3 regions of the Anaerobacillus sp. QJM3NY_32 genome follow, and region 1 is predicted to be linked to each of the others. Evidence: riboswitches for the same ligand, from Rfam matches in the RefSeq annotation. Region 1 holds a riboswitch; each other region holds the start of a gene.
What was found. Region 1 has a riboswitch for S-adenosylmethionine ahead of AC0VYH_RS11950 (homocysteine S-methyltransferase family protein). Riboswitches for the same ligand answer to the same signal wherever they lie in the genome.
Positions count from the first base shown of each region.

Region 1 (7,146 bases):
AGCATTTTCTACTATTTTCAAAATTTTTATTTGAATTCCAAACATTTATTAACAATTATAGGTAAACTAACATTGGGTAAAATGCTTCAATACTTAAGGGGGAATACATATGAATATTCAGGGTACCGAATATGAAGGTATTCCAATTCTATCCGCAGGCGCTCCATTTAAAGCGGGCGGTCGAGGGGGTTCGTCCTACTATACAGATATTCCTGCTGGGGACATTGCGATTAAAAACACAGCTGATCTTTACGTTTATCCCAATACACTGAAAGCGGTGCTGTTAAATGGTGACGAACTGAAGGATTGGCTTGAAATGTCAGCAGGCCAATTTAATGTGATCAACAAAAAAGATAAACAGGAACAGCCTTTAATTAATCCTGATTTCCCTTCTTATAACTACGATGTGATTGATGGCGTTACCTATCAAATCGATGTTACTGAACCGGCGAAATATGATATGAGTGGGAGTGTAGTAAATGCTGATGCGAATCGAATTAAATCGCTAAAATACAACGGAGAAAAGGTAACGAAAGATATGTTCTTTATCGTCGCTACAAATAATTACAGAGCAACAGGCGGTGGGCATTTCCCGCACTTAGACGGTTCGAATATTGTCATTGATTCACCTGATGAAAATAGACAAATTTTAATTGACTATATTCTTGAAAACAAGACAATTAATCCAACAGCTGATCAGAACTGGTCATTTCACACAGTCAATAAGAAGAAACTGAACGTCACTTTTGAATCCTCGTTACAAGCCAAAACCTATGCGGAAAGCATTCAAACGATTCATTTTGTTGATGAAACAGAAAATGGTTTCGCTAAATATACACTCGACTTAACGAAACAGAAAAAAGAAAAGCATCATCATAATCATAAGGGCGAGCACGGCCGCCATCGTTAAGAACGAATTCACGCCAATTCATCAGAATTGGCGTTTCTTATTTTAAGAATTTATCCGATGCAAACAATATTGGAATATTTACTGATATAATGGCATTACTATCGTACAGAAAGGGATTTATATGACACAAAGCCTGACAAGCACCCAAAGAGATGAGCTTTTTTCAGATCTGACAAATGAGCAACAAACGTATGTAATGAATTTTCTTAAACGCGGTAAAAAAACGGCTTTTGCGAATGTAATTGCTAGAAGTAAAGGGCGGATGATTCCAAGTGGGGCAACGGATGAAGAAATCAGGATGCTGCTTGATGATTGGATACTAGAAGATTACATCGATGCGGGCTTCGTTTCAGATGATTTAAAATGTGAGTGCGGTCGCTCTTTACGGTATCAGTATGTTGTTCGACATGCAAAAACAGGAGAAACGCGGCGTTTCGGGATTAATCATTTCGAAGAGCATACCGGATTATCCGCTTCCATTGTGAGAGAAGTTGTGAAGGGATTTATGGAAATAGATTATGAGTTGGATGAGCTACTGTTGAAAAGACAGAACGGCTATCCTACATACGACATTCCTGAAGGATTGAACCTTCCACAAGACATTGAACAGCTACTTTCATTAAATCTTCCATTACTAGATTTACAAGAAAAAAGGCTAAACAGTTTAATCAGATCTTATCGTGAAGAAAAAGAAGCTCTTCAAAGAGGAAGCAACACTGTAGAACAAGTAGTCAACCCGAAAAGCAACCAGGAAGAACCGAAACCAGAAGAGGAATTACAAGGCGCTTTTGATTTGTTCGCGGAAGATGTTCAAGAACCTTTACAAGAAAAGACAAGCGAGAAACCTAAGGAAACCTATTTTGTAGGGGACCTTTCATTTACAACACAGGAAGAGGTAGACTCTTATATTCAGCAAGGTATGGAAAGCGCCCTAATGATTTGTGAGCTTTTGATTAAGGAAGGAAAGGTACAAGACAAGAGATACTCCACAAAGAAACCAAAAATTTATTATGCTGTTTGTACCTACCTCGATTCATTTGTTGCATCTGGATCAATGTCAGTCGAGCCGATAGGGCGTGAAGATCGCATCTATCGTTTGAAAAGCAAGTGAATATCCTAACATTTCGTAATTATCAGATAAGTGATTGACATTTCCAGTTAACCGGTCTATAATTTCACACATGTTCAAAAATTAAATCAACACTCTTATCAAGAGCGGCGGAGGGAATAGGCCCTATGATGCCCGGCAACCTTTCAACTTCAGTTGAAGCTGGTGCCAAATCCTACAGGTGATATCACCTGGAAGATAAGAGGAGGATTATGTTAGCAATCCCTCTTCTTATTGTTTAAGAAGAGGGTTTTTTATTTTATCCAGAAAAGGAGCTGTTACACATGAAAAGAACACTTGAAGAACGATTGCAAGATGGTCCAGTTATTTGCGGGGAAGGTTATCTATTTGAACTAGAGCGTCGTGGTTATTTACAAGCAGGATCATTCGTACCCGAAGTTGCCCTAGACAACCCTGAAGCGCTAAAACAAACGTATCGTGATTATATGCTTGCAGGTTCAGATGTCGTACTTGCTTTTACGTATAATGGTCATCGAGAGAAAATGAGGATTATTGGAAAAGAAGATTTGTTAGAACCGCTCAATAGACAAGCCATCCGCCTGGCTAAAGAAGTCGCGAAGGAACACCCTGAAGAAGAAGCGCTAGTTGCTGGAAACATTTCAAATACAAACTTATTTGATCCTGAAGATGAGGAAAGTAAGGAACAAATTCGGTCAATTTTTGCTGAAATGGTGAAATGGAGCAAAGAAGAAGGCGTTGATTTCATCAACGGCGAAACCTTCTACTTCTATGAAGAAGCCAAAATAGCGCTAGAAGAGATTCAAAAGCAAGGTCTTCAAGCTGTGATTACACTCGGACTTATGAGTGAGAACATTTTAAGGGACGGCTATACGGTTGAGGAAGCTTGCCGTTTATTAGAAGAGCAAGGTGCACTAGTTGTTGGCATGAATTGTTTTAGAGGGCCTGCCACAATGCAGCCTTACATTGAAAAAATTAGACAGTCTGTTAACGGCTATGTTGGTGCTCTTCCAATCCCTTATCGTACAACAGAAGAACACCCAACATTCTTTAACTTACCAGACGGTGGCTGTGCGTGTACATTGCCAACAGAGACGACCTTTCCAACCTCTTTAGACCCGCTTTATTGCAATCGCTATGAACTAGCGGAATGGGCTAAGAAAGCAAAGCAGGTTGGCGTCAATTACTTCGGACTCTGTTGCGGGGCTTCTCCAAGTATGCTGCGAGAGGTGGCTGAAACAGTTGGCAGAACAACTGTAAACTCGGTATATTCTCCAAATATGGAAAAGCACTTTTTGTTTGGAACGGATGAGACATTGAAAGATCACAATACGGCTTATCGAACAAAGGCCTAATTTATAACAACAACCGGAGAACTTAATTTCTCCGGTTGTTGTTTTTTTACCAAAAACCCTATCTGTACACCTGTACTACAGTATTAAAATACATTCATACATAGGATATTATATCTACTACATTTTTTCTATAAGCTGATTATTTTTGATAACGTTGGCGATGATTAGTAACAGTATCTGTAGAAGAGTAACGAATACAATGATTTATGCATTTGATAGGATAACAGCATTTTTCCAATCACGATGTCTGAGATTGATTTTTCCGCTATATAAGTTTCTTTCCAAGTAACATTCTTTTCGAATTAAAGGCTTCTTTTATGAAAAACATCATATTTATCAAGTAGTTGTGTTATTATTTTAAATGTGTTTGAATATGTCCATGAAACATTATTGAACTCAAACCACAATGAAAACGAACTGTTTTATAAGCGAGGTAGCCTATGAATAATCAAAATGTATTAAATGAACTCCGCTCCATTTTACCCAGTGCGGAACTGAAGATAAATGAGCCATTAAATGCACATACGTATACAAGAATGGGTGGATGTGCGGATGTCCTTGTGTTTCCTAACACGTTAGAGGACGCACGAGCAGCAGTTGAGTACGCCTATCAATCTAATTATCCATTAACCATTTTAGGAAAAGGCTCTAATGTTATTATCCAAGATGGAGGCATTAGAGGAATTGTCCTGAATCTTTCTTCACTAAAAGCCATTCAAAAAGATGAAGAAAAAGTTATTGCTCAAGCTGGCGCACGTATTATTGATGCTTCTGAATTTGCTCGTGACAGCAAACTAAGTGGACTCGAATTCGCATGCGGAATCCCAGGCTCTGTCGGCGGAGCTGTTTATATGAACGCAGGAGCATACGGTGGAGAAATCGCGGATTGTCTCGAAAGCGTTCTTGCTGTAACAAAGGAAGGAAAGCTCGTTAAATTGACAGCTGATGAACTTGATTTATCTTACCGTCATAGTAATGTAGAAGAAAATGGTCTTCTTGTCCTTGAAGCTACTTTCAAGCTTAAAGTTGGAGAGTATGAGGATATTAAAGCAATCATGGATGACTTAACGGAAAAACGTGAAACAAAGCAACCGTTAGAATACCCTTCATGTGGCAGTGTGTTTAAACGACCTCCTGGCCTTTTTGCTGGTAAGCTCATTCAGGACTCACAGCTTCAGGGTACACGAATCGGTGGAGCTGAAGTCTCCAAAAAGCATGCTGGCTTTATTGTAAATATCGATAATGCGACAGCGACTGACTATCTGGACGTGATTCATCATGTGCAGCGAACAGTAAAAGAAAAGTTTGATGTCGATCTTGAACGTGAAGTTCGCGTGATCGGGGAACCACCTGAAAAACCATAATTCACATGACAGCCGCTCTTACAGAAAGAGCGGCTTTAGCGTTTTGTACTGATGTTAAAACATCGGCCGTTTTCCATAGAACTGATCATTATCATTTTACATATAAGGTGTTTTTACACATGGGAATACGCACCAGTATATTAAGGCCGAGTTGACTTAAACTAATCTGTGTGACTAACAATTGATTAGAAACACACCTTTAAACTTTTAGTTAAGGAAGTGACCTGAAGTGTACAATAAAAAGCGTAATCAAAAAGGGAAAGGGAAAACCGCTACCGTCATGGCTTTAAGTGCATTAGGAGGAGCGGCTGCATACGCACTAACTAGTCGGATGCAGGATGGGTTTATGGGCATGCAACAGCATCATTCTCAACAAAATTCTTCCCATCAATCTCACTCTCAACATCAGGATCCAGAATCTTTGAAGCAAATGGCTTCCGCTCAAGGAATTGATAATGATGCCATTGCCCAATTCACAAACGCAATAAAAGACGATTTGCGCTAATTTAAGCACTCCCACTTGGGGGTGCTTTTCTTACGAATTACCTATATCAGCTTAAACTGTTAAATGAAGAGAACGGATCAGCTGAATCCCCTATAATTAGTTGGGATTACCCTTACCTTTTACGTTAAGAAGAATAGAACTTAAAGAGACAGCAAACCGTTCTTTTATCAATTACTAAAGGTCAGTCACTTCTTTTGTAGAATAGATAGAATAGTACGAGATTACCCTTAAACAAAAGGAGTGTTTAAATGATTAATCAAATCGGTCAAATCATGCTGTACGTGGACAATCAGGAAGAAGCATTAACATTTTGGACGGAAAAAATCGGTTTTCACTTAGTTTCGAAAGAAGATAACGATAGTCCAATGAAATGGATGGAGATTGCGCCTACTATGGAAGAAAGAGCGGCAAGTATCGTCCTTCATGATAAAGCATTCATTGCCAAGATGGAACCCGAGTTAAATCTCGGAACACCATCGCTTATGTTTTTCACTGACGATATAGATCGGCTATATGAAGATTTTAAAGGCAAGGAAATAACTGTTGGAGAGATCGTATCGATGCCTTCAGGACGAATTTTTAACTTTGCAGATCCAGAAAATAACTATTTCGCGGTAATGGAGAGAAACAAAGCATAAAAGAAAGATCTTCTCTTCACATGATTTTATGACGAACACTGTCGACTACTCGATAGTGTTTTTTTGATGTAATGAAACAGAATCTTATATAGGGTGGTGATTAAAATCAGAATAATCGAAAATAAACTAGCACTGAAGTATTTAATGCACTATAATAACAAACAAGAAGGATATACTTCACAAAATCAAAGGAGTAGTTATGAAGAATTTATCGATTAATCAAATGGTTAAAAAACACTATTCATCACTTTCTCCAGGTCAGAAGAAAGTTGCAGAATGGATCACTCAAAATGATGAGGAAGGAGCATTGCTTACTGCTTTTCAAATGGGGAGGAAAGTAGGTGTAAGTGAAACAACTGTCATTCGATTCGCCTATGCACTAGGATTTAAAGGATATTCTGAAATGCAAGAATCCGTGCGGCGTCAGTGGTTAGAGAAAAAGCAAGATCATGAAGAGTTTCCTTCACACGTACAAGAACCAACAGAGCAGACTCTTTTCAAACAGGTGATAGAAAAAGAAACATCTGTCCTAAAGCAATTATTAGCACAATTGGATGTAGAAGAGGTCTGGAAGGTAGTCGATCATTTCATTGAGGCAAAAAGTGTATACATTGCAGGATTTGGGAGTTCCTACGGAGCGGCGTACTGGTTGTATTATAACTTAAAGCAATTCAGAGCAGGTGTATTTCTATCTGAATCAATGGCTTTTTCTCCTGAAGATCTTTGTGACCTTACGCAAGATTCAGTCGTTGTTATTCTTTCATTCCCTCGTTATCACAAAGAAGCGATCGAACTTGCTACATTTACTCAAAGGCTAGGAATTCCTGTCATATCCATTACTAATCGGCACTTATCTCCAATTGGTCCGCTTTCTACAATAACGTTAACAACCGAAGAGAAGATGGACTCAGGACACCATTCCATTGCCTCTGTCATTAGCCTTCTAGAAGTGATCATTCAAGGGGTACAATTCAAAGATCGAGAACGAATAAGTCTTCGCCAACAAACGTTGGAACAACTTTATAGTGAGCGTAATTGGTTTGTGGAATAAACTTTGAGAATAAAGGTGGAATGGGAATGAATGAATTATCAAAACGTAACGAAACAGTTAAGGTTTCACATTTTTCTACAAAAGATATCTTAACCTTTTTAATTCCGTCGTTAATAGGGATCCTCTTATTTATTGTGCCGATAACACAGGATGGAGGTATCACGATCCCTGTGGCGTTTCTAGCGGGACAAATTAACGCTTCAATCGGCGAACTCATACCTGCTATAACGGTTTTT
Region 1 is NZ_CM149684.1:2,265,624-2,272,769, forward strand. It holds partial or broken gene AC0VYH_RS11940 (5'-nucleotidase C-terminal domain-containing protein) at 104-910, shown strand; gene AC0VYH_RS11945 (DUF3895 domain-containing protein) at 1,032-2,021, shown strand; SAM riboswitch class I at 2,114-2,223, shown strand; gene AC0VYH_RS11950 (homocysteine S-methyltransferase family protein) at 2,303-3,352, shown strand; gene murB (UDP-N-acetylmuramate dehydrogenase) at 3,793-4,716, shown strand; gene AC0VYH_RS11960 (hypothetical protein) at 4,946-5,221, shown strand; gene AC0VYH_RS11965 (VOC family protein) at 5,470-5,859, shown strand; gene AC0VYH_RS11970 (MurR/RpiR family transcriptional regulator) at 6,059-6,910, shown strand; gene AC0VYH_RS11975 (YjiH family protein) at 6,937-7,146, shown strand, end outside.

Region 2 (7,146 bases), 350 kb from region 1:
CTTTTCTTTTGATAGGATTTTAAAGGAATCCTTAGCGGAAGATCCACTAAACTTGTACAGGTTTTTCTGTTCGTTCAAGTAATCAAATAGTACTTGATTGGCATTTTGAGAGCTTGCTTTTGTTAGTTTTCCTGAAACAAAAGTAGGTGTTCCTGTTTCTTTATTCATATTCGTATCTGCTGCTGCAAATGTTGAGGATGGTGCGAGCATGGTACTAACGAGCCCCACTGATAAACCGATTGAAAGTAAATTTTTTTTCTTTCCCATTCTATATCCCCCTCGTGATTAAGATGAGCTAACATTACCATAAAAGATTTAGTATTCAAACTATTTAAACTATTTTGATAGTTAAGACCTATCCTTTTGGATAGAGTTATAGGGAGATATACCTGTTATTTTAAAAAAAGGTATTGGTTCTTTAGACTCAGGAGGTGGTGTGCTAATAAATAATGGCGTTAATGACCATATGAAACGGCATATCCTGGTTCTTTTTCTGTGCGTTTAGAGATTGATGCGCGAGTATTTCTACTTCCCTATCTGTTAATGGAACAAGTGTAGGATCTCCAATACGTATGTGCTCTGATGACTAACTTTGGAGTGAATATCGTTAAGTTCATTGTTACTCTTCTTCCGGTACTTTTCGTTACTTTAGAAAAAAGGGTGATGCTAAGTGAATCGTTTTATGATTGGAAGAAAGTACTTATTGTAAAGAGAACGTATATTCGGTTAAAATACGGGTATATATAAAGGGAACAAACGTTCTTTTGATTAGGAGAAGGGGGGATACAAATGGATTATTCTAAATTTCCAAAGAAAACAATCCTATGTATTGATATGAAAAGTTTTTATGCAAGTTGTTCAGCAGTAGAGATGGGGCTTGATCCACTTACATGCTATCTCGCGGTTGTTGGTGATACCGAGCGACAGGGAAGTGTTGTGCTAGCAGCGTCTCCGGCACTAAAGAAGGAATTTGGAATACGAACAGGGAGCAGACTATTTGAAATTCCAAATAATAAAAACATTCATATCGTTAATGCGAGAATGTCTTCATATTTAAAACAATCAATGGAAATAACGAGGCTTTTTCATCGTTATGTACCATCAGAATGTATCCATACGTATAGCGTTGATGAATCGTTTTTGCAGGTTGATGGGACAGAACGACTTTGGGGGAACAAATTTGAAGTAGCTCACAAGATCAGAAATGAAATAAGAGAGACATTCGGATTACCATGTGCCATAGGGATTGGCCCAAATCTTTTAATGGCAAAGCTTTGTCTCGATCTGGAAGCGAAAGAAAAAGGGATTGCAGAATGGACTTATGAAGATATTCCTAAAAAACTCTGGCCGCTTTCCCCGCTAAGTCAAATGTGGGGTATCGGATCGCGTGTCGAGCGAACGTTAAATCGAATGGGGATTATGAATGTAAAGCAGCTTGCGCATTACCCGCTACATCTACTAGAAGAAAAATTCGGTATTATGGGAAATCAGCTCTATCATCATGCGTGGGGCATCGATCTTTCTGAAATGGGTGCGCCGATTATGCAGGGACAGATTAGCTATGGGAAAAGCCAAATTTTGTTGCGAGATTACCATGACGAAAAAGACATTCAACACGTCATTCTTGAGATGAGTGAAGAAGTTGCAAGACGTGCGAGAAAAGCCCGGAAGGCAGGGCGTACGATTAGCCTTGGGATTGGTTATAGTAAAGAAGAAGGCGGGGGTGGCTTTCACCGTTCAAGGAGTATCCACAGCCCGACTGCTATTACGCTCGAAATATACAATGTATGTCTTCAGTTATTTGAGGAGTTCTTTGGAAGAAAAACGGTTCGTAAGATTTCCATTACCCTTTCAAATATTTGCAATGATGAAGAAGTGCAGTTGGACTTATTTAACGCGTCACGCCCAAAGCAGCGGGATCTCGGATATGTGATGGATTCGATCCGTGAGAAATATGGCTCAGATGCGCTGCTTCGTGCCGTTTCATACACAAAGGCCGGTACGGCACTGCATAGAAGTAAACTTGTGGGTGGTCATAAAGCATAGAAGGGGGAAGAAGCGTGATTCGTGATCGCGGAAATATAAAATGGACGTCAATGATGTTACCTGAGCATGTGAAAGAGCTAAGAGATTGGAAAACCGAAGAGAAAAAAAGTGAAAAGCCGGTACTTGATGAACAAAGAATGGCGGAAATGAATGAAACAATATGTGAAGCAATGGCCAATCACAACTCGCTTTGTTTTCAACACTTTAGTGGGGGAGAAACGAAAACTCTCTTTGGATATGTGGACTATGTAGATCCACTTACGAAAGAACTGCGTATTATTGACCATAATGAAAAAAGGACAACGATAAAGCTGCTGGACCTTGTGCACGTAGAGTTAGAATGAAAAAAATGGAGTATCCTCTCGGATGTAAAAAAAGTTTTTCATTTCAGGATTGGGGTAAAATAATTATAAAGTCAAACCTGAATAAGTGAGACCATCCTGTCTGGTTAGAAACGAAGGGTGAATCAGATCAGATGAATTCAAAATCCGGAGTGAGATGAAAGATGCTATTAGCTCAAAATCTTAAACAAAATACGGAAAAGATCAAAGGAATTGATATTCACTATGAATACTATAGAAATGACACAGCCGTCGATCGGCCAGTATTAACGCTTCTTCACGGTTTTCTATCGTCGAGCTTCAGCTTCAGAAGATTGATACCATTATTAACAAAGGCATATACTGTTGTTGCCATTGATCTTCCTCCGTTCGGAAAAAGTGAAAAGTCTAATCGTTTTGTCCACTCTTATCATAATTATGCGGAAGTGGTGGTTGAACTTTTAGAAAGGCTTTCAATTGATCATACTGTTATGATCGGCCATTCTATGGGTGGGCAAGTAGCAATGAGAGCCTCGGCTATGAAAGATGATCTCGTTAGTAAGAATATTTTACTGTGCAGTTCAGGATATCTTGAAAAGGCTAAACAGAGTCTAGTGTATACATCGTACTTACCTTTTTTCTCGGTATACTTGAAAAGGTGGCTTTATCGAAAAGGTGTTAGAGGAAATTTGCTTAATTGTGTTTATGATCCTTCCCTTATCGATGAAGAAATGATGGATGGATATATCCAACCTTTCTTCAATGAGGGTATCTTTCGGTCATTAGTTAGGATGATTCGAGATCGCGAAGGAGATTTGTCAGAAGTTGAACTAAATCAAATTCATACACCTAGCCTACTAATATGGGGAGAAAATGACAGAGTTGTGCCGTTGAAAATTGGGAAGCGTCTCAGTAAGGATCTCCCAAATGCTAAACTGATCATCTATGAAAAAACCGGTCACCTTCTACCAGAAGAAAAACCGGAATCGATTATGAAGGATATTGAGTGGTTTTTAGGAAAATAAAGATTGATCTATTGCAAAAATTGGTAGTCATACAAAGCTTGAACCAGACTAGTTAATCAGGTAAACTCCTTAAAGGATGAGGAGTTTATTTTGATGCAGTTAATCAAAGTTGACTCATCAGAATAATGCGTGATAAAGTAAAGCTCGTTATGAAAAAGTAAAATGAAGCATGCGCTCATTAATAATTGTATATTTCTTATTAAGAGAAGTGGAGGGACCTGGCCCAAAGAAGCTTCAGCAACCTCTGATCATCAGAAAGGTGCTGCTTCCAGCAAGAGAAATCTTGAGAGATAAGTGCAAAAGCCTTCTTCTCTTGAAGTGGGCTTTTTTTATTGAGACAGAATAAAAGATGAAGGAGACATGAATAATGGAGAAAGAAATAAAGGGGAACGGCCTGGCTTTACTTCCCCTTGGAATATTTATTGTGCTTTTTATTGGTACAGCTATCATAACAAAGGACTTTTATAGTATGCCTGTTATTCTCGCTTCTCTAATTGCGGCGGGCGTAGCTCTTTCGATGAATCGAAAAGAAAGCTTTATGAAAAAAGTGGAAGTGTTTTGTCGTGGAGCAGGTAATACGAATATCATATTAATGATTTTGGTCTTTTTACTGGCTGGGGCGTTTGCCGGAACAGCTGAAAAAATTGGAGCAGTAGATTCGATTGTTAATTTAGGTATATCAATTCTACCGGCTAATCTTTTAATCGTAGGTTTGTTTGTCATTGGCTGTTTTATTTCTATTTCGATGGGTACATCGATGGGAACGATTGTAGCACTTGCTCCCATTGGAATTGGAATTGCAGAGCAAACCGGAGTTGCCCCGGCACTGGCTTTATCAGCGGTCATAGGTGGGGCAATGTTTGGTGACAATCTTTCTATGATTTCAGATACTACGATTGCGGCAGTACGCACACAAAATACGCAAATGAAAGATAAATTCAAAGTAAACTTTTTTATAGTCTTGCCAGCTGCTATTGTAACAGCCATTATTTATGGTGCTTTAACGATGGGAGAGCAAGCAACGGTTGGAGGAGAACACGCATTTGATTTCGTTACAATTATCCCTTATTTAGGTGTACTGATCGCAGCGATCGCTGGTGTTAATGTTCTTATTGTACTTGTAAGTGGTACCTTATTTGCTGGGATTGTAGGTTTATATAACGGAACATTTGGAATGAGTGAACTGATCTCCACGGTTACAGAGGGCATAAAAGGGATGGAAGACCTTGCCATGATTGCTCTCGTCATCGGAGGGATGATTGAAGTCATTAAGCATAACGGAGGAATACAATACGTATTGGACAAAATCCTGAGCAAAGTAACTTCTCGTAGAGGAGCAGAGTTTGGTATCGCCGGTCTCGCAAGCGTGCTTGATTTATCAACAGCTAACAACACCATTTCGATCATAATGGGGGGGCCACTTGCGAAAAACATTTCCGAAGAATATGGGGTAGACCCACGAAAGTCTGCTAGTATTCTTGATATTTTCTCAGGTAGTATACAGGGCATGCTCCCATATGGGGCACAGGTGCTTGCAGTAGCAGGTCTTGCGTCGATTTCGCCACTCGCTCTACTACCGTATTCAATTTATCCAATCCTCATTGCTATTGCAGGAATTATTGCGATTTTCATCAACTATCCTTCTATTTCGAAAAAGGGCTAAAGTGATAGTAAACAGAATCTTGAATTAAAATTTGATATGAGCATTTAAAAAACAGGTAGCTCAATTTAATATGTACCCTATAGAGTAGACACTTAAAAAAAGTCTGCCCTATAGGGTACTTTTATGTATAATGAGGACAAATTCTACGATGGGAAATGATTATTAATGAGTAAGAAAGTATTCTCAGAGGAAGATGTCAAAACACTTGCCTCTAATAAATTTGTGAAATCAGTTAGTGAAAAAGGAATCACATACAGTGATGAATTTAAGCGAATATTCATTACGGAGTATGAAAAAGGAAAACTACCGAGTCAGATTTTTAAAGAAAATGGATTTGATGTCGATACTCTCGGACACGAAAGAGTACATTCTGCCGCGAGAAGGTGGAGACAGGGTTATAAAAACAAAGGGATTAATGGACTTACTGACACTCGTAAAGAAAGCTCCGGAAGATCCAAAGATAAGGAACTGTCTTTAGAGGAAAAATACAAACGTTTAGAAGCTCAAAATAACCTATTAAAAGCAGAGAATGATCTCCTAAAAAAGCTCGAAATGATGGAAAAGGGGATGGGAAAAAAGAGATAAAATTAGCTGCTTCTCTCAAGTTTGAATTAATCCGCCATATCATCCATGAGTATCAACTTAAAAATATGGTCCGATACTTATGTTCCGTAGTGGGTGTCTCACGATCTGGTTATTATCGTTATTTCACTGAAGGTGCTCGAAAGCGTCGAACAGAAAACGAGGCGCGAGACCAAGTTTTAAAAGACTGGATCCTAAAAGCCTATGCCTTTAAAAAGCGAAAAAAAGGGGCACGTCAAATCAAGATGACGCTAGCTAACCAGTATCAAATAACCTATAACTTAAAACGCATACGCAGAATCATGAAAAAATACGGAATCGTATGTCCGATCAGAAGAGCGAATCCCTATCGTCGTATGGCGAAAGCAACGAAAGAGCACAGCGTTGTACCAAACAAACTTGAGCGAAACTTCAAACAAGGCATCCCAGGGAAAGTACTTCTAACTGACATTACCTATTTGTTTTATGGAAATAAGAAGAAAGCGTATCTATCTACCATAAAGGACGGCTCTACGAATGAGATCCTAGCTTATCATGTGTCTGACCGAATTACGCTCGATCTAGCGACAGATACGTTAGTAAAACTTAAAAACAACCGTAAAGCAAAACTAGATGCGAATGCCTTTATTCATTCTGATCAAGGCTTTCACTATACTCACCCTACCTACCAAAAACAGCTAAAGAAATACGGTTTAGATCAGTCTATGTCTAGAAGAGGAAACTGTTGGGATAATGCCCCACAGGAATCTTTCTTTGGTCACTTTAAAGACGAAGCCTCAATAAAACCTTGTCAAACACTAATCGAATTAAAACGTGAAGTTAAGAGTTATATGATGTATTACAACCTGGATAGATGTCAGTGGAACTTAAAAAAGATGACCCCTGTTCAATACAGGAATCATCTTCTTAATGTTGCCTAGTCTTTTTTAAACTGTCCTTTACACAGGGTACATATTAATTTGAGCTACCTGCTTTTTTTATTATCCTTCGATTTGTTTTTGAAGATGCACAATTCGTTGAGGAAGAATGTACAAGTATTCAATAAGTGAATCTAGTAAGTCGATAATTAAGTTGGCCGTTTCTTCGCTTGTAGCTTTCTCAAGACAAAGGAGGTTATTTAAATTACTACCTTTGCCTAGTAGGTGTCCTAGTTTTACAATTGGTTCTTCTAAATCAATCTGTTTAGCAAGTGTTTCTAGCTGTTTAGAAAGTGGCTGTCCTAGCTCATTTTCAGATAGAAAACTACCTGTAATGCTCTCAAGAACACGATTAGCCATTACAGCCGTTGCGGTCCAATCCTTCATGTTATGTACATTCACTGCTGAGCGATAAACACGCTCAAGGTCATCGGGTAATCTAGCTGTGCTAGTCAGTCTGCCGAGCGGCTCTCGTGTAAAAGAGGTTTGATGCACGAATAGCTCAACTTCTTCTCCGCGATCATTATGGGACGTTTTAATGAGTATGAAAAGCACAGCTTCTTTACAAATAGAGCAGCGAGAAAGCGTGGAGA
Region 2 is NZ_CM149684.1:2,612,797-2,619,942, reverse strand. It holds gene AC0VYH_RS13765 (M4 family metallopeptidase) at 1-267, opposite strand, end outside; gene AC0VYH_RS13760 (Y-family DNA polymerase) at 790-2,046, shown strand; gene AC0VYH_RS13755 (YolD-like family protein) at 2,061-2,390, shown strand; gene AC0VYH_RS13750 (alpha/beta fold hydrolase) at 2,552-3,391, shown strand; SAM riboswitch class I at 3,585-3,688, shown strand; gene AC0VYH_RS13745 (Na+/H+ antiporter NhaC family protein) at 3,759-5,054, shown strand; one part of gene AC0VYH_RS13740 (IS3 family transposase) at 5,220-5,604, shown strand; one part of gene AC0VYH_RS13740 (IS3 family transposase) at 5,604-6,556, shown strand; gene AC0VYH_RS13735 (hypothetical protein) at 6,617-7,146, opposite strand, start outside.
Region 2: linked by a shared signal. The riboswitch ahead of AC0VYH_RS13745 (Na+/H+ antiporter NhaC family protein) and the one ahead of AC0VYH_RS11950 (homocysteine S-methyltransferase family protein) in region 1 are both predicted to bind S-adenosylmethionine.

Region 3 (7,146 bases), 1.6 Mb from region 1:
ATCGTGAAGCCCCTGTATCAATACATTCCGTCTAGATTCGTACGTTTGGCGAAGGTTCTCAACACATTCCTGTGAACCTAGTAAAGCTTCTGCAGCTGCTTCTTGCACTGCACTAAACAAACTAACGTAGAAATGATCCTGAAGCAGGTTGATGCTTTCCACTACAGATGGGTTTCCGACAGCGAACCCAACACGCCATCCTGCCATATTATACGTTTTGGAAAGAGTATAAATCTCAATTCCCACATCTTTAGCACCTTCTGTTTCCAAAAAGCTTTTAGGACGTTCTCCATCGAATCCGATCGCTCCATAAGCAAAATCATGAACGACACAGATGTCATTGGCATCCGCAAACCTAACCGTTTCATCAAAAAAGCTTTTCGTTGCTATAGCAGCGGTAGGATTGTTTGGATAATTTAAAAACATGAGCTTTGCTTTTGCAAGAGCACTCTCTGGGATCGCGCTATAATCAGGCAGAAAATCATTTTGTTCAAGTAACGGCATCATTTGCATATCCGCTTCAGCCATCGCAACTCCAGACCAATAATCAGGATAGCCAGGATCTGGCACGAGCGCCACGTCACTTTTATTTAACAAACATTGACTGACTTCTACAAGGCCAGCTTTTCCACCAAAGAGGACGGCTACCTCTTTCTCCGGATCAAGCTCAACACCAAACTCTCGCTTATAGAATTCAGCCGCGGCTTGTTTCAGAAAAGGCTGCCCCCTAAATGGCGGATACTTGTGGTATGCAGGGTTTTCAGCTGCCTGCTGCAAAGACTCGATAATATGTGCAGGCGTCGGCTGGTCAGGATTTCCTTGGCCAAGGTTAATAATGTCATATCCCGCCTCTACATAACGGTTCACTTTTCCAGCAAGCTTCGCAAAAAATTGTTCTGGTAAACGTTTAAGTGCATCTGAAGTTTGAAATTGTTTCAAATGGAATCACATCCTGTTAAAATTTTCGAGAAATTCTAATAAGTTATGTTATCTTGGATACACAACCATGTAAAGGTCAATTTCTAAACATGTAAGGAGGACAAATCAATGAAAAACCTTGCCCTGTTGCAATTTGATATTGCTTTTGGCAATCCAGAAAAGAATTTCTCTAAAGTTGAAGAGCTTGTTTCTAAGGCGGTGAGTGACAAACCAGATATCATCGTTTTACCAGAATTGTGGTCCACAGGTTATGATTTATCTCGTCTTGATGAAATTGGAGATACTGATGCAGAAAAGTCGATTGCTTTTCTATCTCGCCTCGCCAAAAAAAACGACGTAAATATTGTCGGGGGCTCCATCGCTAAGCATCATAACGGCGAAGTAACGAACACCATGCTTGTGTTCAATCGAGATGGGCAGCTCGTTCATGAGTATAGCAAAGCGCACCTGTTTCGTTTAATGAATGAAGAGAAATTCCTCGTTTCTGGAAATGAAAAAAGTCATTTTACACTTGAAGAACTCCCATGTGCCGGGTTCATTTGTTATGATATTCGCTTTCCTGAGTGGCTTCGCCTTCATGCAGTTGAAGGTGCCCAAGTATTGTTCGTACCAGCAGAATGGCCAAAGCAACGCACCGATCATTGGCGAGCATTACTTATCAGTCGCGCGATTGAAAATCAGTGCTACGTGATTGCTTGTAATCGTGTCGGGGAAGATCCTGATAATACGTTTGGAGGACACTCATTGATCATTGATCCGTGGGGAACAATTATCGCAGAAGCAGGAGAAGAAGAGGTTATTTTAACAGGTTCTATTGACGAAGAGGAAATGTCATCAATCCGGAGTCGCATTCCTATCTTTGAAGATCGACGTCCAGATATTTATAAATAATATTCAAAATATTATTGACAAACATGTTCCTTTCTATGTAACATACATTTCAAGCGAAAAAATTGTAAAATAATTTCATAAACTTTCTCTTATCAAGAGCAGGCTGAGGGATTTGGCCCTATGACGCCCAGCAACCGACCTATTTTAAAGTCCAGATGAATCGATGACTTAAATGGCACGGTGCTACTTCCAACAGGATGATATTCATTCTGGAAGATAAGAGGTGTGAAGTATCTCTGTCTTCAAGCCTCTTTCTTCGGAAAGAGGCTTTTTTTATGCCGAAATTCCGATCTTCATGCAATACAACAACCATAAATAGTTGAAAGGGGAATTTTACATGGGTATTCAGATCACTTCAGGGTACACACCGTTTACAAGCGAAACAGTTGTGCAATTTTTAGAGCATCACGAGCTTTTGGATCGCACCGCTCCTGTTCATGTAAAGGAAATTGGCGATGGCAATTTAAATTATGTCTTTCATGTTCAACACAAGAAAACAGGACAATCCTGGATCGTCAAACAAGCCTTGCCTTATGCCAAAGTAGTTGGCGAATCCTGGCCGCTTACACTTGATCGGTCCAGAATTGAAAGCGAGGCGCTCAAGCAAGCTCACTCGCTCGTTCCTGACTTTTCTCCAATCGTTTATTTGCATGACTCTGAAAAAGCCGCAACGGTTATGGAAGATTTATCAACGCACACTATTTTACGCAAAGGACTTATTGAAGGACGTATATATCCTGAACTTGCAAGAAACGTCGGTACCTACCTCGCTCATACGCTCTTTTTCACTTCTGACTACGGTCTTGGTTCGGCAAATAAGAAAGAGCTTGCCAAACGGTTTAGTAATCCAGACTTATGTGGCATAACAGAAACCCTCGTATTTTCAGATCCTTTCTATAATGCCGAAAGCAATGCCTTTACAGAAGAGCTTCGAGCAGATGTTGAATCGCTCTGGGAAGATGACGATTTCCTCACTGAAGTGGCCTCCCTCAAACACTCTTTTTTAACAAAAGGAGAAGCTTTGATACATGGGGACTTACATACAGGTAGCCTGTTTGTTACGGAAAGCTCAACCAAAATAATCGATCCAGAATTTGCTTTCTATGGGCCAGCTGGTTTTGATGTCGGTGCTTTTATCGCCAATATTGCGCTTAGTATCCTGTCGCAGGAGGCCCATAGATCAGAAGAAGAGAAAGAAGGATACCTCGCTTATTTATTTGGCGTCACTACCGAGGTTTGGAACGTATTTGAATCTACTTTCCGATCATTATGGGACGACCATCTCTCAGAAGATAATCGTTATTCGAGAGGATACCTAGACGCTCTTCTACAATCTATTTTTGTCGATAGCATTGGATTTTCCGGCTGTAAAATCATCCGAAGAACGATTGGACTTGCTCATGTAGAAGAGATCGAGACGATCAGTGATCCAAGAGTAAAACTCGCTGTGGAAAAAAAGGCGCTTACCCTTGGAAAAAAACTTATTTTAGACCGAAAAAGCATCACTTCGATTGAACAATACATTAAAGCAATCAAGGAGGTCATTTAAATGACTGTTATCTCATCACTCCAGTGGAAAGGTGATCATCTCTTACTCCTCGATCAACGGCATCTTCCACAACAAGAGATCTACCTTAAGCAAACGGCAATCGAGGATGTCTGGAATAGCATTTCTGCCCTTGTGGTCCGCGGAGCACCAGCCATTGGAATCGCCGCAGCGTATGGTCTTGTTCTTTGGAGTCAGCATGTTCAAACAAACGAAGCAACAGCGTTCAAGACAGCGCTAGTCAACCAAGGAAAATATCTTGCCTCCTCTCGTCCCACTGCAGTTAATCTCTCTTGGGCGATCGATCGCATCATCCGAGCTAGCTTTTCCTTACCAACAGTTCAAAAAATGAAAGAAGCGATTCTGCACGAAGCACTTACTATCCATAAAGAGGATGAACTTGTCTGTCAGCGTATTGGAGAACATGGTCTGAAGCTATTAAATGATGGGGATACCATCCTCACACACTGCAATGCAGGTGGGATCGCAACAGCAAAATACGGGACTGCTCTTGCGCCTCTCCATCTGGCAAAGGAAAACGGTCTCTCCATCTCTGCAATTGCGACGGAAACCAGACCAGTTCTACAGGGTGCTCGATTAACCGCATGGGAGCTTGAGCGTGCTGGTATTGACGTTACGCTTATTACAGACAGTATGGTAGCTCACGTATTAAAAACAAAGAAAATCGCTGCAGTAATTGTTGGTGCTGATCGGATTGCTGCAAATGGTGATACAGCTAATAAGATTGGTACGCTCGGCCTTGCCCATATCGCAAAAGCATACAACGTTCCTTTTTATGTTGCTGCACCCATCTCAACAATTGACTACTCGATCCCTGACGGAGAAGCGATTCCGATTGAGGAGCGAGACACGAAAGAAGTCACGCACTATAAAGGTGAACGTGTTGCAGCTGAAAACATTGGTGTATTTAATCCTGCTTTTGATGTGACGCCAAATGAATTACTTAACGGAATCATTACGGAGCACGGTATCGTTCGAACACCGTCTGCTGAAAACCTTGCTCATCTTGCTTTCCCACACGCTAAAAACACGGAGGTACATTCATGAAACGCTTAGGACTTATTTTATCCATTCTTCTTCTCGTCGTGCTTGCAGCTTGTACGAGTGAGCAAGATGCCGTAAGTGCACCAGAAGCAAGCAATACGGAATCAAGTGAGGCAACTACGAACACGGGTGAAGAAACGTCTAAAGTTTCTTCAGACATTCCAAAAGAAGTTCAAAAACCTATCAAAATAGCAGCGATTATGCAAGCATCCCTCGGTACATTTTCTTCCCAGTACGTAAAAGGAGTTGAAGATCAGGTTGAAAAATTTGGCGGAAGCGTTCAAGTTTATAATGCTGATAATGACCTTTCCAAAATGGCTACACACCTTGATACAGCCATCAACCAAAAAGTCGATGCGATCTTAATTGATCATGGCCGAGCAGATGCACTCGAAGCTGGAGTGAAAAAAGCCGTTGATAAAGGCATACCTGTCGTTGTGTTTGATAGCGATATTAACGTGCCAGGTGTAACAGTTATTGATCAAGATGATTATAGTCTTGCATGGAATACATTAAAAACGCTTGCTCAAGATTTAAATGGTGAAGGAAATATTGTCTATGTGTGGGTAGGAGGATTTGCGCCCATGGAGCGACGAAATGCGATTTATGAGGCCTTCCAGGAGCGCTATCCAGAAATCAATGAAATCGCTAAGTTCGGGACCGCGAGTGCTAATACAGCTCTTGATACCCAAACCCAAATGGAAACTATTCTAAAGCAATATCCAAACAAAGGAGATATTGATGCTGTATTTGCCCCATGGGATGAATTTGCGAAAGGCGCTACTCGTGCCATTGAGCAAGCTGGTCGAGAAGAAATCAAAGTTTATGGCATCGACATGAGTGACGAAGATCTCCAAATGATGCAAAAGGATAATAGCCCATGGCTTTCATCTGCCGCTACTGATCCGGCGGAAGTAGGACGTGTTCAAGTACGTTTTGCTTATCAGAAAATTGCTGGAGAAGAAACGCCTGAGATTTTCTCACTTGATCCGCATCTAGTAAAACAATCTGATTTACCAGACGAAACCATTTCAATGAGTGAATTAGGCAATTACGTCGATGACTGGGGCTCTTCTGACGCAGCTATTTCTCCGTGGATGGAGAAATTAACGCAACAGGATGATAGCAAATGAGTGAGTTATACATTCAAAACATTTCTAAATCATTCGGAAATATCCCTGTATTAAAAAACGTCTCCCTAACGATTCGTTCAGGCGAAGTGCACGCCCTGCTCGGTACGAATGGAGCTGGTAAAAGCACGCTTATGAAAATGGTTTGTGGAGACTATGAACGAGACAGCGGTTCTATTTTACTTAACGGAGAACCTCTACCGATTCATACACCTTCCGATGCAAAAAAAGCTGGCATCGGAATGGTTGTACAAGAAGTCGATACGGCTTTGTTTCCTACCCTATCCGTTTCTGAAAATATTTGGGCTGACTCAATGAATAAATCTCCTTTCAAACGCTATTCTTCTAACAAAGAACGGCAACGAACAAGAGATTTACTTAACTCTCTCGGTATTACTTTAACACCTGATAAACTGGCTTGCGAATGCTCGCTGTCAGAGAAACAAATGATCTTAATTGCTCGAGCAATGGCACAGGAGACGCAATATTTGATCCTGGATGAACCAACTGCTCCACTTAGTGTAGAGGAAACAAAGCTATTATTTCATCTTATTAACAAACTGAAGAAGAAAGGCGTGGGGATGATTTACATTTCTCACCGCATGCCAGAAATAGAAGAAATAAGCGACCGTTTTACGATTTTACGAGACGGCAAAGTTCATCTTTCCGCTGAAACAAAAACTGTTTCAGCGGATGAGATCATTTCCAGTATGGTTGGATCAACCCTTAGAAAAAAAGAACCCCGTCAAACAAAGAGCACGAGTCATGCTTTAATGCGGGCTGAGAATCTCTTTATACCCGAAACTGGAAAAACAGTGAATTTCTTATTGAATCATGGAGAAATCATTGGTGTCGCAGGACTTGTAGGTGCAGGAAAATCGGAAACGGCATTAACCCTCTTTGGAGCAACAAAGCATACAAGAGGATGTGTTCACATTAACAACCAAACATACCGCTTTCGCTCTCCAGCTGACGCGATTAAAGCCGGGATTTGTCTTGTACCAGAAGAGCGAAGAAAATCGGGTATTCTACTCGATTTCTCATTATCAGAAAACCTAACGCTCCCTTCTCTACGGCGTCATTCACTCAGAGGATTCCTTAATCGAAAAAAAGAGGAAAATTATTCATCCAGGCAAATAACTCAGCTCGGCATTAAAGCAGCTTCACCTAAAGAACCGATCCATCATCTCAGTGGGGGAAATCAACAGAAAGCAGCTATCGGAAAATGGTTATACGATGATCAGAAAGTATTTCTCTTTGATGAACCAACAAAAGGCATTGATGTGAAAGCCAAAGCAGAAGTGATAGCTCTAATAAAAGAGCTTGCCGATCAAGGGAAAGGGGTTATATATTTTTCCAGCGAAATCGAAGAGCTTCTTGATCTATCAGATAGAATCCTTGTCATGTACGATGGCGAAATTACTGCCACGCTCACAGGTGAAGAGATGACAGAGGAAGCCATTATGCAAGCAGCTACAGGAGGTAGGAAGATTGAAATCAGCAGCTGAACTCGTACAAACACAAAATCAAAGAGGGATCGCCTCACCATTCAAGGATAAAGTGATCAGCTTTTTC
Region 3 is NZ_CM149684.1:712,089-719,234, reverse strand. It holds gene AC0VYH_RS03935 (aminotransferase class I/II-fold pyridoxal phosphate-dependent enzyme) at 1-939, opposite strand, end outside; gene AC0VYH_RS03930 (carbon-nitrogen family hydrolase) at 1,048-1,830, shown strand; SAM riboswitch class I at 1,917-2,053, shown strand; gene mtnK (S-methyl-5-thioribose kinase) at 2,168-3,379, shown strand; gene mtnA (S-methyl-5-thioribose-1-phosphate isomerase) at 3,380-4,444, shown strand; gene AC0VYH_RS03915 (sugar ABC transporter substrate-binding protein) at 4,441-5,574, shown strand; gene AC0VYH_RS03910 (sugar ABC transporter ATP-binding protein) at 5,571-7,079, shown strand; gene AC0VYH_RS03905 (ABC transporter permease) at 7,135-7,146, shown strand, end outside.
Region 3: linked by a shared signal. The riboswitch ahead of mtnK (S-methyl-5-thioribose kinase) and the one ahead of AC0VYH_RS11950 (homocysteine S-methyltransferase family protein) in region 1 are both predicted to bind S-adenosylmethionine.